Regions from separate parts of the Shewanella sp. BJSY2023SW005 genome, predicted to be linked through region 2. Evidence: predicted binding sites of a transcription regulator. Region 2 holds the regulator's gene; the other holds the start of a gene.
The links. The regulator sigma-54, encoded in region 2, starts transcription at its own class of promoters, with help from an activator protein. The targets are predictions, from matches to a motif close to GTTGGCACGNNNNTNGNNT.
Positions count from the first base shown of each region.

Region 1: ACMHXI_RS03280 (DUF3192 domain-containing protein) is a predicted target of sigma-54. The motif match lies at 4,737-4,755, and genes of this name have one in related genera.

Region 1 covers NZ_JBKORJ010000017.1:30,886-38,309, forward strand. Annotated here, with positions in the region: gene ACMHXI_RS03245 (helix-turn-helix domain-containing protein) at 1-341, opposite strand, end outside; gene ACMHXI_RS03250 (hypothetical protein) at 742-1,026, shown strand; gene ACMHXI_RS03255 (4'-phosphopantetheinyl transferase family protein) at 1,102-1,842, shown strand; gene queF (NADPH-dependent 7-cyano-7-deazaguanine reductase QueF) at 1,904-2,761, opposite strand; gene syd (SecY-interacting protein) at 2,821-3,462, shown strand; gene ACMHXI_RS03270 (Zn-ribbon-containing protein) at 3,538-4,311, opposite strand; gene ACMHXI_RS03275 (hypothetical protein) at 4,311-4,649, opposite strand; gene ACMHXI_RS03280 (DUF3192 domain-containing protein) at 4,816-5,181, shown strand; gene ACMHXI_RS03285 (DUF2789 domain-containing protein) at 5,204-5,434, opposite strand; gene ACMHXI_RS03290 (GNAT family N-acetyltransferase) at 5,922-6,572, shown strand; gene ACMHXI_RS03295 (DUF962 domain-containing protein) at 6,585-6,890, shown strand; gene ACMHXI_RS03300 (hypothetical protein) at 7,088-7,424, shown strand, end outside.
Region 2 covers NZ_JBKORJ010000023.1:29,482-36,905, forward strand. Annotated here, with positions in the region: gene rapZ (RNase adapter RapZ) at 1-469, opposite strand, end outside; gene ptsN (PTS IIA-like nitrogen regulatory protein PtsN) at 466-909, opposite strand; gene hpf (ribosome hibernation promoting factor) at 912-1,199, opposite strand; gene ACMHXI_RS06305 (RNA polymerase factor sigma-54) at 1,231-2,694, opposite strand; gene lptB (LPS export ABC transporter ATP-binding protein) at 2,790-3,518, opposite strand; gene lptA (lipopolysaccharide transport periplasmic protein LptA) at 3,515-4,048, opposite strand; gene lptC (LPS export ABC transporter periplasmic protein LptC) at 4,035-4,595, opposite strand; gene kdsC (3-deoxy-manno-octulosonate-8-phosphatase KdsC) at 4,592-5,143, opposite strand; gene ACMHXI_RS06330 (KpsF/GutQ family sugar-phosphate isomerase) at 5,143-6,120, opposite strand; gene ACMHXI_RS06335 (calcium/sodium antiporter) at 6,151-7,113, opposite strand; gene mlaF (phospholipid ABC transporter ATP-binding protein MlaF) at 7,398-7,424, shown strand, end outside.

The DNA of each region.
Region 1 (7,424 bases), on a different contig from region 2:
TGGCGTTTCAGACAGCGGGCCAGCCCGGAGCGCGAAACATGGGGATTGATAAACTCTTGGGTGACTTGCAACAGCCTGTCCAATGGCAGCTTGAGCTGCCAACGCAGTCCGACAACCACATATTCCTGAATATCGCTCAGGGTAGTATTCAAATGATGCGGGGTATGGGATTGATCCTGGGTCGACTCGCGTTTACGCCACTTGCGAACGGTTGCTTCACTGATATTCAGTAACCGTGCCAGTTGGCTGACATTGAGCTCCGACTCCTGGATAAAGCGGCGCATTTCCGGGGTGGTGGTGGCATTACGATGACGCCGTTTTCCGGTTTGAGTTTGCTTCATAATCAGCTGGGACTGGGCCCTTGGGCTTCCTTTCTCGCCTGTCTGCCATGGTTGCAAACTTCCACAATACTGAGCGTCAGGCTGTTATTTCAGTAACAGGTGAAGCAGATTACCAGTGCCTGTTGCTCGATACAATCATCTGGGACTGAAAATCCTGCTTTTGTTTTAAAGCACTCACTCGCAAATGAGTCTGGAATGGCTTGTTGTTGATTTGTTTTTAAATTGATATAAATTGGTTGTTTTGGTTTTTTGTGCTGTAAAAATGGATATCTGATACCTATTTATCCCTAATCCCCAGTGGTCTGTTGCAGCTTATATTGCAGCTTATGTTACAACCTGGGTATCTGCCTTTAGGGCAACTGGATGAACTGGCATCAGCAACAGAAATGGAGAGTGTCAGGTGTATTTAACAAAAAATAATCTACTGGGAATGGCGAGTGCTGCCTTGTTTACTGTACTCGGCGCCGGTTGCAGTGGTACCAGTGCAACGACCGCCGAGTTGTCGCCTGAGGACGCGGCCCGCCAACAAAGACTCGATGAACAGGGATACCGCTGCGATCGGGTTAGGGTCACCGGCAGCAATATTCCCAACCGCCGCTGTACAACCGCCCAGCAACGGGAAAGAGAGCGGGAAGAGGCGAGAGCCTATGTCGATAAAATGAATCAGCAAAACATGAACGATTAGCACTTGAGACCGAGGGGGAGCCCAAGGCAAAATAGCCTACTCCCCCTTGGTTTTTTGGAGCCTCCCATCAACGCCGTGCAACTCTTTTTGTATCCCTTACGCCAGAGTGAGCCTTTAAAAATCAAAGACCTGGCGCTGTGCCTGACACCGGCCGAGCGGGAAAAGTTTGCCCGAATAAGCCATAAAGAGGTACAACAACGAGCAATAACAAGCCGCGCCTTGCTGAGAAAAACCCTGAGTAGTCAAGCGCCGCTTGCAGCCCGGGAGTGGTGTTTCGATTATGGTCCCCAGGGTAAGCCGCGCCTTTGTGATGAGCAGTTTCAACAGACTCAGCTGCATTTTAACCTCAGTCACAGCGGTGATTGGCTGCTGTTGGCATTGCTGAAACATCCTTCTCCTGAGTTGCAACTCGGAGTCGATATAGAGCGTTTACGGATGCGCACATCTATCGATACTGTGATGCGCCACTATTTTGCGCCTTTTGAGCTGCAGCAGTTACGAGATCTGGATGATGCCACGCGGCGAGAGGCGTTTTTCGACCTCTGGGCCTTGAAAGAGTCTTATATCAAAGCGACCGGCAAAGGGTTGGCGCAGCCGCTCGATGGGTTTGCGTTTGACTTGAGCTCAGGGGAGGTATGCTCGGCCGAGCGGCCTGCCGAGATTGTTTCGATGCGCCGTGGGCTTTTGTTAAAGCCTAAGGAAAACACCCAGTGGCAGAGTTGGCTTGGCCATATGGAGCCGGGTTATCGATTGGCCCTGACGCTGGGGGCGCCTGCAGCCATCAACTGGCAACTGCAGTGGCACCTTGGTCAGTAGCACTCTGAAATAGGTTACCGGCAAGAATGAAAAAGCGGCTTTAAAGCCGCTTTATGTTCAATTACTGTCTTGCCAGGCGTTGGCTTTCCGGCACGTGCTCAAAGTCACTGCGGAAAGGGTTGATGTCCAATCCGCCTCTGCGGGTGTAGCGGGCGTAGACGGTCAATTTACTGCAATGGCAGAAACGCTTCAGATCGGTGAATATCCGCTCCACACACTGCTCGTGGAACTCGTTATGCTGGCGGAAAGAGATCAGATAACGCAGCAGTTTTTCCCTGTCTATCTTGGGTCCCTGGTAGCGGATCATCACGCTGCCCCAATCAGGCTGTGAGGTGATCAAACAGTTGGACTTAAGCAGGTTGGAGTTCAAGGTCTCGGCGACTATCTGCTTGTCGTCTGTGCTGTCTTCGAGCCATTTGGGGTTGAACTCATAGTCGCTGACTTCAATATCCAGATCGTCAATGCAGTGCCCCGGCAGCTCAACAACTCTCTGGCTGTTGAAGTGCTTGGGCTCAATCACTCTGACTTTTACCTCGCCATTGGCACAGCGGCTCAGATCTTGGGTCAGGGTCTGCTCGACGGCTTCAGTACTGTCAAAGCGGGTTTGATTGAAACTGTTCAGATAGAGCTTGAAGGATTTGGACTCAATTAAATGCTCACTGTTGAGATCCAGCTGGAACTCGGCGATGGCCACCATGGGCTTGCCCTTGGCATTGAGCCAGGAGAGTTCATAGCCGGTCCAGATATCGGCCCCCTGAAACGGCAGAGGCGCACTCAGGTTGATTGCATCACGGTTGAGTTTGCGGGGCACACCCTGCAACAGCTCAGGGGCGTAATGCTCTTGATAATCTGTCTGCTGACCCAGTGTCAGGCCAGATAAGGCTTCGGCGTTCCGGTAAGGGTCGTGATTCTGTGTCATCAAGCGGGTTTCCGTGTCAAAATAGGCCACCATTATACCTGAATTTGGAAGTGCGATAAGTGTCTTGTGCCCAGGCGTTGGAGCAATTTCTCAGCCGTTATCATCAAAGTTACCAGTCGAGTCTGGGGGAAGGCCCCAGATATTATGCCAGGGGAGAGGCCTCGCCCTGTGTGCTGCAGGAGGATGGTGAAGATCCGCTACTGTGGCAGACTATTCGCCGAGAACAGCCAGGCAGCTTTGCCAATGTCAGTCATGCGCTGGAGTTGTCGTTGCATGCCGATATCGACGAGTTTTATGGGCAGTTTTTTGCCGCGCATCTGTTGTTTGAAGCCGATTTCGGCGAAGGGGAACTACTGCAGCCCTGGAGTCAGGACGATTTTGAGTTTCTGCAGCAGAATCTGATTGGGCACCTGATGATGAAACGCAAGCTCAAGCAGCCACCGACCTGGTTTATCGGTCTATTGGGGCAAGGTGATGAGATGATCTGCGTGGATAATGAAACCGGTGCTGTCTGGCGTGAGACCCCGGGTGAGCTCCCCTCAAAGAAGCTGGCAGACAGTCTGGAAGAGTTTCTTGTTATGTTGCGCCCCAGAGTGGCGCCGGCGGTTGAGCCTGTGGAGCCGGCCATGGCGAATGTCGACCATCCCGGTCTCTGGGCGCGGATGAAGCTCATGTGGCAACACCTGTTTTCCCGCCGCTGACAGTCGGGGTTACCACAATCACTATTGATTGATGATCACTGCTATTGATGATCCTAGGCTATTGATTGTCCCAGTTTATTGATGATCCCAGGAGAGGTTGGAGACTATCCGGCAGTTGTCACAGCGGAAATGAAACAGATCCAGCAATGGGCTGGGCTGGCGCCAGTCCGGGTTGCCGCAGCGGGGGCAGGGACGGGCCAATTCGGCTTGTTTACTCTCTCCCCCGACCCGGTAAAGGTAGTAATAGGTAGGAATTTTGGTCAGATATTCGATACGGCCGCGCAGATCCCAGCCGCGGCGGAACAGATCGCTGTCCGGGCTGGAAAGCTCCTCGAGGGCGGCAAATTCGGCCTTGGTTGCTGCGGCCATCTGCAGTTCATCACAGGCTTGCCACTCGGTTTGCCAACGGATCACCCGCTTGTGATCGCCGTTGAAGGTCGCGGGAATGCGGTAGAGTGGAATGGGTAGCAAGTTATCGCCGCTGCGCAGCGGCGAGCACATATGCACATAGCTGGTATAAAGCAGCTGCCAACTTGGGGGCTCCAGGGTGCTGACCTCGGAATTGATATCCTGACCTATGAGCTTTTCCTTGGGGGTCAGCAGTTTGGCCTCGGTTAACTGCTGCAACGCCTGTTTGGCCCAGGGACTGTTGTGCCTGTTGGCCAGACTGGTTTCTTCCGGTAGCAGCAGCCTGACTCTGAACTCCCCGTCCCTAAAGGCCACCGCAAATTCCCGTCCCAATACCTGACCGTTGGCCCGCCAGGCCTCAAGCAGGGTATTGATGGCTTTTTCTGCGGCGCTGATAGTGGTGTTGGCAAAGCATTCAAACCTGAGTTCGCAGACAAACATTATTGCTGTTCCTCAAGCTTGGCGAGTCTTTGTTGCAAGGCCGCGAATTCTTGTTTCAGTTGCTGCTGTTCCTGGCGTAGCTGGCTGATTTCCTGCTGGAGAACTTCTACTGTGGTGACAGCTTGTTGTGGCACGGTTTCTTGCAGTTGAGGTGCGTCTTCAAGCAGTTTTTCCCGTTCACTCTCTGGCAGGGATTTGAAACGCTGCAGACCTTCAACCAGCAGTGGCATTGGTAACTTGTTGCCGAGTCTTGCCTTAATCAGTGCCAGAGAGGGAGTATGGCCGCTTTGGGCTACTGCCGCCGCGGCGGCCATGACCTGTTCCAGTGGAGTGGACATCTTGGTAAAAAACCTCACATTTTCGCGAATAGCTACATAGTGCAGCAGTTGTTTGCTTTTATCATTTTGATATTTATCAGTTTATTTGTTGGCCTGCATGTTGCATAGCGTTTGCTGCATTTGCTTAACAAAAGTCAACATTTGATAAATATAACAAGGAGTGACAATGAACAAGTTATTACTGCCACTGATGGGGATTGCAAGCTTAGGGCTTAGTGCCTGTGTGGTCAATGTCGGCGATCACGAAGCCAACTGGGATGAAAAGGAGTCCTGGCAATTGCAGCAACAGCAAAATCAGCAACAACTGGCCAAGTTGACTCTGGGAATGGATCAGCAACAGGTGCAGCAGCTCATGGGGCAGGCCGACTTTAATGAAGCCTTTCTCTCCAATGATCAGCAAGTACAGGTACTATTTTACCGTACCCGCCACAGACACAGTGATGGCAAGACCACCAAGGATGAGTGCACCCCCTTGGTGTTTCGCGATCAACAACTGATTGGCTGGGGCGATAAGGCTTACGCGCAGCTGTAATTCACACTCATCCCAATTTCAATCAACTCCTGAGCTGGGCGTCCAAATGGTCTATGGTGTCTGACCATTGAGCGTCCTCGGCCAGAGCCTCTGTTAAAAAAGTGCGCTGCGCTTCATTCCAGAATGGTGCATCCACCAGTTTGACTCCCTCGGGGATAGAATGTGCGCCGATAAAGCCTTCTATCGCCTTACTGCTGCTAGGGAGTCCCAATTGCTCAAATAAATGGGCCAAGTCTGTGTGGGTGGTATCCATATTCTGACCTCCAGAAGTCCTGACATATCTTGTCAAGGTGATGAGTGAACAAGCCTTAATAAAACAGATAGTAAGCCTTATTCCTTCCCCTTAGGGAAGGTGCAAATAAGTCCTCGCGGCCTTCTCTTTTGTAGAGAGTGGCTTGCACAGCAATTGGCGTTCAAGGCATCTGACTGAAGGCATGCCGAAGTCAGATAACGCAGAGAGCGGGTTGCTGTGAAAGCCCCGAAGGGCGTGGCTTACAGGCCTGCCTGCTGTGTTGTGCTTCTTGCAAAGGACTAGGGCCATTTGCTGCGAACCACGCCTTGCATCCAAGTCCGTAAGCCGACGCAGAGCCCACATGGGACTTGTTCGCGCCTTCCTTAGCTTATACCAATCTGCCTAAAGATGAAGTGACAATGCCTGGCAAGCAAGATCAAGATATTGCACTTTGATCCAATATTGTTAAATTGGAAATTGCCCTTTTGGCTGACAAGGACAACAACAAATGGAAACCCAGACTCCCGATTCTCTGCGTGCCGTCTACCTGACAGCGGAAGATTTGCGCCTGGCCGCATCAATTCTCTATAACGCCTATCACGATGATGCGTTTTTTCAGCAGACCTTGCCGGCCGCCAATGCCGTCGAATATGAACAAAAGCTCAGAGCCGCGATCCGTGAAGAGCTCAATGAGCTTTGGCAACAGGAGCAGCCTCTTATTGGGTTGTTCGACGCTGAGCGCTTGATTGGGGTTGCCTGCGTGGTGACCTCATCACTTCCCCAAGGGGAGGGACGCTATTGGCATTGGCGTTTGAAAATGCAGCTGGGGACAGGCTGGCAATCGACGCAGAAGTTGATGCAGAAGGAGAATTCAATTCTGGAGCACCTGCCGGCTACTGAATACGGCATTATACAGTTCATTGCAGTAGCTTTAACCGAGCAGCGCAAGGGTTATGGCAAGTTGCTCGTCCAGGCGGTATTGGGTTGGTGTGATGAGCAGCCGGAGCTGGAAGGGGTTGGAGTCTTTGTGACTGAGGATGGCCATTCTCATCTGTTCCGAGAGCAAGGCTTTGTACCCGTGGTTGAGCTCAATATAGGGCAGTTAACCGGAGAGTTGCTCTTTTACCACAGTCATACCGATGATGACGTCTACCAATAACAGGAGTTAAGAGTGGAGCAAAAGTACAAGAGTTTTGCTGAGTTTTATCCTTTCTATCTATCTCAGCATTCCGATCCCGTATGCCGAGGTTTGCATTATCTAGGTTCGACCTTGGTATTGCTTATTCTGTTATTCAGCCTGCTTAGTGGACAATTTGTATGGCTCTTGGCTCTGCCTGTGGTGGGTTATGGCTTTGCCTGGATTGGTCACTTTGGTTTTGAACACAATAAGCCGGCGACCTTTCAATACCCAGTCTACAGCTTGATGGCTGACTGGGTCATGTTGGCCCAATTTGTCAGTGGCAAACGTCGTTTCTGAGTGTTTTTGGTTATTTACCAGTACCAATGTGAGATATGTCTCACAAAGCTGTGCGACAAACATAAGACTTATTGGCTGTTCTTACTGGCGAATAATTAAATATTGTTAATAAACAAGTGATTAGCATTTCATTAGCGACTGCTGAATATTTGTCATTCCCAGCCTGTTCTAAAATTGACCATCTCAAAGAGGGGTCCTTGGGTACACTTAAGTCGTGGTCAGGGCAGGATGCTTTGACAGAGCTTCCAAGGAAAGGAGCTGAAATTACGAGCCTCAAGGAAGAGGGAGCTGCAAGGAAAGCAACGCCAAGGAGTTTAAGGCGGCAGCCAAGGAAGGGCAAGTGTCAGGATGACACGTTTTGGAAAGGCCTATGCAAGGACGAGCTGCAAGGAAGCCTGCTAAATGGATTTCAGTCATGGATGACAATCAAGACAGGAGGTCTTGAAACCATTCCAGGGAAGTTCAAGCCAAGGAAATGGCTCGCAGGGAAAGCAGTATCCATGATGGATACACAGGAGATTTTTCCGGTAATAA
Region 2 (7,424 bases):
CGACACTGCCAAGCAGAATTTCCCGCACTGTGTCACTGAGTTCATAGATGTTCAGCGCCGAGGTGTCTATGTAGTGATCCACCAGTTTCGACATGGGTTCCAGCAGCTTGCCTTCGAGCTTGATGGCATCCTGTAGTGAGACTTTGCTCTTGGACAGGGGGTGCAGTCTGCGGGTTTCGCTGTAGCGCTTCAGCAGCACTTTATCGGAGGCGTTGAGGAAGAAGCTGGTCAGTTGGGTGTTTTCCGGCAAGGCCGCCAACTGTTGTTCCAGCACCTTTTCCTGATCCGGCATATTGCGCACATCTATGCTGATGGCGACCAGATCATTGCTGCCACGGAGGTTTTCCAACAGGCTGCCAATCATGGGCAGGGGGAGATTATCCACACAGTAGTAACCCAGGTCTTCGAGTACCCTGAGGGCAACGGATTTTCCGGAACCGGAGCGGCCTGAGACTATGGCGAGTTTCATCCTGTGATCACCTGATAGAGTTCTGTTTCGTCGCTGGATTTTCGCAACTGCTTGAGTATCGCCTTATCGCTGAGCTTTTCAGCCATGGCGGATAGGGTACTCAGGTGTTGCTGACATTGATCTGCGGGCACCAGGAGGGCGAACAGTATGTCCACCGGCTGGTTGTCTATGGCATCGAAGGCGATAGGCTCTTCGCATTTGACCAGCACGGCAATCGGCTCTGTAATGTCCGGTAGTCTGCCATGCGGAATCGCAATACCATTACCTATACCTGTGCTCCCCATCTTTTCGCGGGCCAAAAGGCTTTCAAAAATCGCTTGAGAGGAAAGGGTGGGGTACTGGGCGCTAGCGAGATCGCTAATCAGCTCCAGTACCTTTTTCTTACTGCCCGGAGTGGCACAGGTAGTGCACTCCGGCCGCAGGATGGTACTCAGTTCCATCGTTAGTGTTTTGTCAGCTTTTCTTTGTGTTTAATGACCTGACGATCCAATTTATCAATCAGAACGTCGATGGCGGCATACATGTCGGCATGTTCAGAAGTTGCATAGACTTCGCCGCCTGTGAGGTGGATCTTGGCTTCGGCTATCTGTTGCAGTTTTTGTACATTGAGCACAACGTGCACATTATTGATCTGTTCGAAATGGCGTTCAAGTTTAGAAAACTTACTTTCCACGTAGTCACGCAGTGAGTCGGTGATCTCGATATGATGTCCTGTCAGGTTGATTTGCATAGAAAGATTCCTCCAATTTCCAACTGTGGATTTATAAACTCTTACGCTGGTTCGACGGTGGTATCATCATAGCCTCGCGATACTTGGCTATGGTGCGTCTTGCAACGTTGATTCCCTGTTCTGCCAGAAGTTGCGCCATCTTGCTGTCGCTCAAAGGCTTCTTCTGGTTTTCCGCTGCCACGAGCTTCTTGATAAAAGCCCTGATCGCCGTGGAAGAGCATTCTCCGCCATCTTCGGTGCCGACATGGCTGGAGAAGAAGTACTTCAATTCAAATATTCCCCTAGGGGTATGCATATACTTTTGAGTGGTGACCCTGGAGATGGTCGATTCATGCATCTCGACCGCCTCGGCAATATCGTTGAGCACCATGGGTTTCATGGCCTCTTCACCATATTCAAAAAATCCCTGCTGGAACTGCACTATACAGTTGGCCACCTTGAGCAGGGTGTCGTTGCGGCTCTCCAGGCTCTTGATAAACCATTTGGCTTCCTGAAGATGACCACGAATAAACTGGCTGTCTGATTGACTGCGGGCGCTACGGGCCATGGCAGCATACTGCTGATTGATCCCGAGTTTGGGCATACAGTCCGGGTTGAGTTCTACTACCCAGCGGCCGTTTTTCTTCCAGACACTGACATCAGGGATCACATATTCCTCGTCCATCGGCTGCACCAGCAAGCCGGGGCGGGGATTGAGACTCTGGATAAGGTTGATGGCGTCACGCAGTTGATCTTCCTTGAGCTTGGTCTTGCGCATCAGGGTGCGGAAGTCACGGGCGGCAATGAGATCCAGATGTTCGTCAATCAACAAGCGGGCGTCGGCCAGATGTGGGGTGTCGGTGTTGAACTGTTGCAACTGGATCAGCAGGCATTCGCGCAGATCTCTGGAGGCGATGCCGACAGGGTCAAAGTGCTGGATCCGCTTGAGTACTGCCTCGACTTCATCGAGCTCAATCTCAGGGTTGCCCATGGCTTCGAGGATCTCCTCTGTGCTCTGGGTCAGATAGCCCTGCTCGTCGATGGCATCAATAATGGCGGTGGCAATGGCGTCGTCGGTATCGGAAAACGGGGTCAGGTTCTTCTGCCATTCCAGATGTTCATAGAGACCTTCGCTGGTTTCACCCTGGAAGGGCATATCATCTTCACGGCCCATGGCCGGCCCTGAGGCGCTGGCGGCGGTAAAGACTTCGTCCCAGGTGGTATCCATAGGCAGCTCATCCGGCATAGACTCATTGTTCAATGCCTCTGAGGTTTCTACCGTGGAACCATCTTCCTGCTTGGCGCTCAACTCGCCGGCGTCGTTTTCCTTGTGGTTGTCGTCGATAGCGTCATCCTGGTTGTCCTCGGCCATTTCCAACAGAGGGTTGGCTTCCAAGGCTTCCTGGATTTCCTGCTGCAGCTCAAGGGACGACAGTTGCAGCAGGCGAATAGCCTGTTGCAACTGAGGTGTCATGGTCAACTGTTGACCCAGTTTGAGCTGGAGTGACGCTTTCATTATACCGCTAATCCCTACTCGTTATTTTTCAAGGAAAAAATTCAATAATAACAAACTATAATACCCGGAATTGCCACCGGATGACATGATCCTAACTATAGCCTGAATTGTTCGCCTAAGTACACAGCACGCACTTGCTGGTTGTCCAAGATTTCAGCGGGTGTGCCCTCGGCGATCAACTGCCCATGGCTGACTATGTAGGCTCGCTCACAAACGTCGAGTGTTTCGCGAACATTGTGGTCTGTGATCAGCACCCCCAAACCGCGGGACTTAAGCTGTTCGATGATTTTCTTGATATCGATAACTGAGATGGGATCCACACCGGCGAACGGCTCATCCAGCAAAATGAACTGTGGATTGGCGGCCAATGCCCGGGCGATTTCCACCCGGCGGCGTTCGCCGCCGGAGAGGGACATCCCCAGGCTGTCACGTATGTGGGTAATATGGAATTCTTCCAGCAACTGTTCGAGTTGTTCCTCGCGCTCGTCGCTGTTGAGTTCTTTGCGGGTTTGCAGCACGGCCATGATGTTGTCATGCACCGACAGCTTGCGGAAAATACTGGCTTCCTGTGGCAGGTAGCCTATGCCTTTACGGGCTCGCAGGTGCATGGGATCCAGGGTCAGCTCGTCGTCGTCAATGAAGATACGGCCCTTGTCACTCTGTACCAGCCCAACCACCATGTAGAAGGTGGTGGTCTTGCCAGCCCCGTTGGGGCCCAGCAGCCCCACGATTTGGCCGGTATTGACCGACAGGCTGACGTCTTTGACGACGTTGCGTTTCTTGTAACTCTTTGCCAGATTCTGTGCCGTCAGGGTGCTGGTCATTGCGGCTCCTGCTGCTGTTCTTTCTTGTTGAGATCCTGATAGTTTTCCGGCTGGATAACAGTGGTTACCCTGTCTTGGCCTTTGCCGCTGCTTTCCGCTTCCAGCTGCTGCTTGTTGATGTCGTAGACTATCTTCTCGGCGGTTACTTCGCTGCCGTCTTGTTCTACTTTGGCCTGGCCCAGCAGGGTCATGATACGACTGTCTATGTTGTAGTGGATCTCTTTGGCCTTGGCACTGGCCAGACGGCCGTCTTCCAGTTTCTGGGTATAGGTAGCGGGTGAGCCCTTGGCCACCAGGATCCGCTCGCCACTCTTGTCTTCTGTGTAAGCCGTGAGTTCATCGGCCAGCAGTTTCAAACTGCCCTGGGTGACTGTGACAGGCCCGCCGTATACCACACGCTTGTTTTTGATATCGGCAAACTGATTGGCGGCGCTGATCTCCACTTTTTGCAGCAGATCTTCTTCAATGGCCACTGCCGACAGGCTTGTGATGCACAAGAGGGCACCGATAAAAAGCTTACTTGGTTTCATAGGTTCCTTTCACCTGACTGGTCAGCTTCACTTGCTGAGCATTGAGATCGGCGTACAGGCCGGATCCCTTGATATTAAAGTCTTTGCCTTCGATCAGGATCTCGCGATCTGAGGTCATGATCATGGTGTCCAGATCCAGCTCCACATAACTGGTTTTCAGGCTCTGGATCGGTTCATTGGGGCTAATGGCGTCGATGATAACATTATTTTCAAGTACAACTCGGTTACTCTTGCGATTGAGCCTGCCCTCGTTGGCAGACAGACGCCACTGTGCCTCGCCCTTGTCCGGATAGACCAGATAAACCGGTTGGTTGAAGAAGGTCTTTTCACTGGCTTCATAATGTTCCATGTGCGCTGCGGCGACCCTACTGGCGACATTGCCCTGCTCATCAAAGTTGACCGAGCGCAGGTCATCGGCGACAAAGTCAGGCCGCACCACATCCACAGGCGCCTCACTCTGTTGAGCGTTACGCTTGTTCTGCACCTGCCAGTAAAGGATAAGTGCAGTGGAGAAAAACAAAATAATGGCCAGGGTGACCCTATTCATATACTCATTCCGTGGGCATTTTCAAATTTGTCCTGACTGAGCAGGATAAGATCCGCCAGCTCCCGGAGTGCACCATGGCCGCCGGCAATCTGAGTGACCATGTGGCAGTGCTGCCTTACCCAAGGATGGCCATCGGCTACGCAAACCGCCAGCCCAACTTGCTTCATCACCGGCAAGTCGACAATGTCGTCACCTATATAGGCCACTTGTTCAGGCTCGAGGTCATAGTGATTAAGCAGCGCCTCATAGGGCTCCAGCTTGTTGTCTATGCCTTGATAAATCTTGTCTACCCCCAGGGCCGTCATGCGGTTTTCGACTATCTGGGACTTGCGGCCGGTGATCACCGCCACCTGAATGCCGCAGGACAGCAGCGAGCGCACCCCATAGCCATCGCGGGTATGGAAGGCCTTCAGCTCTTCGCCGCTGTTGCTCATATAGATGCGGCCATCGGAGAAGACACCGTCGACATCACAGATAAGCAGTTTGATTTTGGCGGCTCTTTGCCAGTTATCTTCGCTTATGGGCCCGTAAAAACCTTGATGACTCATCAGATAACCCCCGCCTTGACCATATCCAGCATATTGAGTGCTCCAATCGGCTCATTGGCGCCATTGATGACAATAAGACCGTTGATGTCATTCTCGTCCATCACCTTCAGCGCCTGCGCCGCGAGGATATTGTCACCACTGGTGATGCAATCACGGGTCATGACGTCGCTGATTTTTGTAGTACGCAGGTTGACTCCGGCGTCTATGACACGTCTCAAATCACCATCGGTGAAGATACCCACGAGTTGCTTCTGCTGATTGACCACGGCGGTCATACCCAGGCCCTTCTTGGAGATCTCATAGAGGGCGTCGGTTATACAGATATCTTCTGTGACCAGCGGCAGTTCTTCGCCTTTGTGCATTACATCACTGACCTTGAGCAGCAGCTTGCGTCCTAAAGCGCCGCCGGGATGCGACAGGGCAAAGTCATCTTTGGTAAAGCCCTTGGCTTGCAGTAGCGCGACCGCCAGGGCATCACCCATCACCAGGGTGGCCGTGGTACTGGAGGTCGGCGCCAGCCCCAAGGGGCAGGCTTCTTCTGGCACCTTGATGCACAGATGCAGTTGTGCCAGCTTGGCCATGGTGGATTCGGGCTTGCCTGTCATGGAGATCATAGGGATCCCCTGGCGCTTGATGACGGGCATCAGGGTCAGAATTTCGCTGGACTCTCCCGAGTTGGAGATAGCCAATACGATATCGTTTTCACTCAACACCCCAAGGTCGCCGTGGCTGGCTTCGCCCGGGTGAACGAAGAATGCCGGGGTGCCCGTGCTGGCGAGGGTGGCAGAAATCTTGTTGCCTATATGGCCCGATTTCCCCATCCCCATCACTATCACCTTGCCGCTGCAGTTGAGGATCAGTTCGCAGGCTTGGGCGAATTCGGGGGAATCAACAAACTGGTACAGGTTGTCCAGTGCTTGTTTCTCGATATCTATTACTCTGCGGCCCCATTGGCGCAGTTGCTTAGCTTCTGCCATAGTTGTCTCTCGTCTTTTTGCCCTTCATCGCTAGTGGGATTGAAACAGGCTGTATTGATAGCCGATGAAGCTTATCAGTAGTAAGGCACCGTGCCAGCGTTTGAGTTCACGTTGTTTGCCTGTGCTCAGCACCAGAAGTGCCAGGGCACAACTGGTGCCCAAAACCATATAAAAGTCGCGTCCGGTCGCCGCGGCATCGATTACGCCCGGGGCGATAAGGCCGGGTATTGCCAGTACCGCCAGTATGTTAAACAGATTGGAGCCGACAATATTGCCTATGGCCAGGTCGTCCTCTTTCTTGAGCACACCGGCCACACAGGCCGCCAGTTCCGGCAGGCTGGTGCCTACGGCAATGATGGTTAGACCGATAACCAGATCAGACAGTCCAAAAGACTTGGCGATGCCTACGGCACCGTCCACCATCCAATCCGCCGACAGCGGCAAGAGTACCAAGCCTATTATCAACCATAGTACCGCCTTGGCAGTGGGCACATCTTTGGGGATCTCGGCATCAGCTTCGTCGGCGAGTGGATCCTTGGTCTTATTGGTCAGCGCATGCCAGATAAGATAGCCCATCAGGCCGAAGAACAGCGCCAGTAAAATAACCCCTTCGCTGCGGCTAAGATACTCATCGTGCAGGAAGTAACCCGCCAGCACTGTGGCACCCAGCATCATGGGGATCTCCCGCTTCAGGGTCCTGGAGCTGACGGCAATAGCCCCAAGCAGAGCGGTCAACCCCAGGATCAAGCTGACATTGGCGACATTGGAGCCCAGCACATTACCCACGGCCGTGTCCGGCATGCCGGCCATGGAGGCGCTGGCGGCGACGAACATCTCAGGGGCCGAACTGCCCATGGCCACTATGGTCAGTCCTATCAACATGGGGGGTAACCCCAGGTTACGGGCAAAAGCCCCGGCACCATAAACGAATTTATCGGCACTCCAGACCAGGACGGACAAGCCGGCGAGCAGCAAGAAAATATTGAATAACATGCAGTAAACAAAGCTACGGATTCTGGCGTGCATTTTCGCCGTATTTGCTACAAATTGAAAGTATCACGGCGCGATACTATTGATTCAGTTGTGTGCTTATCCTCAATTGCGTACAATTTATCGCTTATCTTTGGCTTGGCCATACGGGTTACCGGGCGCCATTCAGCGTCAATTCAGTAAGTCTGCGGCAGTATCAAGCCTTATAACGGCGGGCCTTATGTGCCATGGTGCTACAGCTGCGCCGTAACTTGAATTCCACTAGACAAGGTCTCCATTTCATTTTGATGCCGGAATCCAGCAAGCAGCAAAAT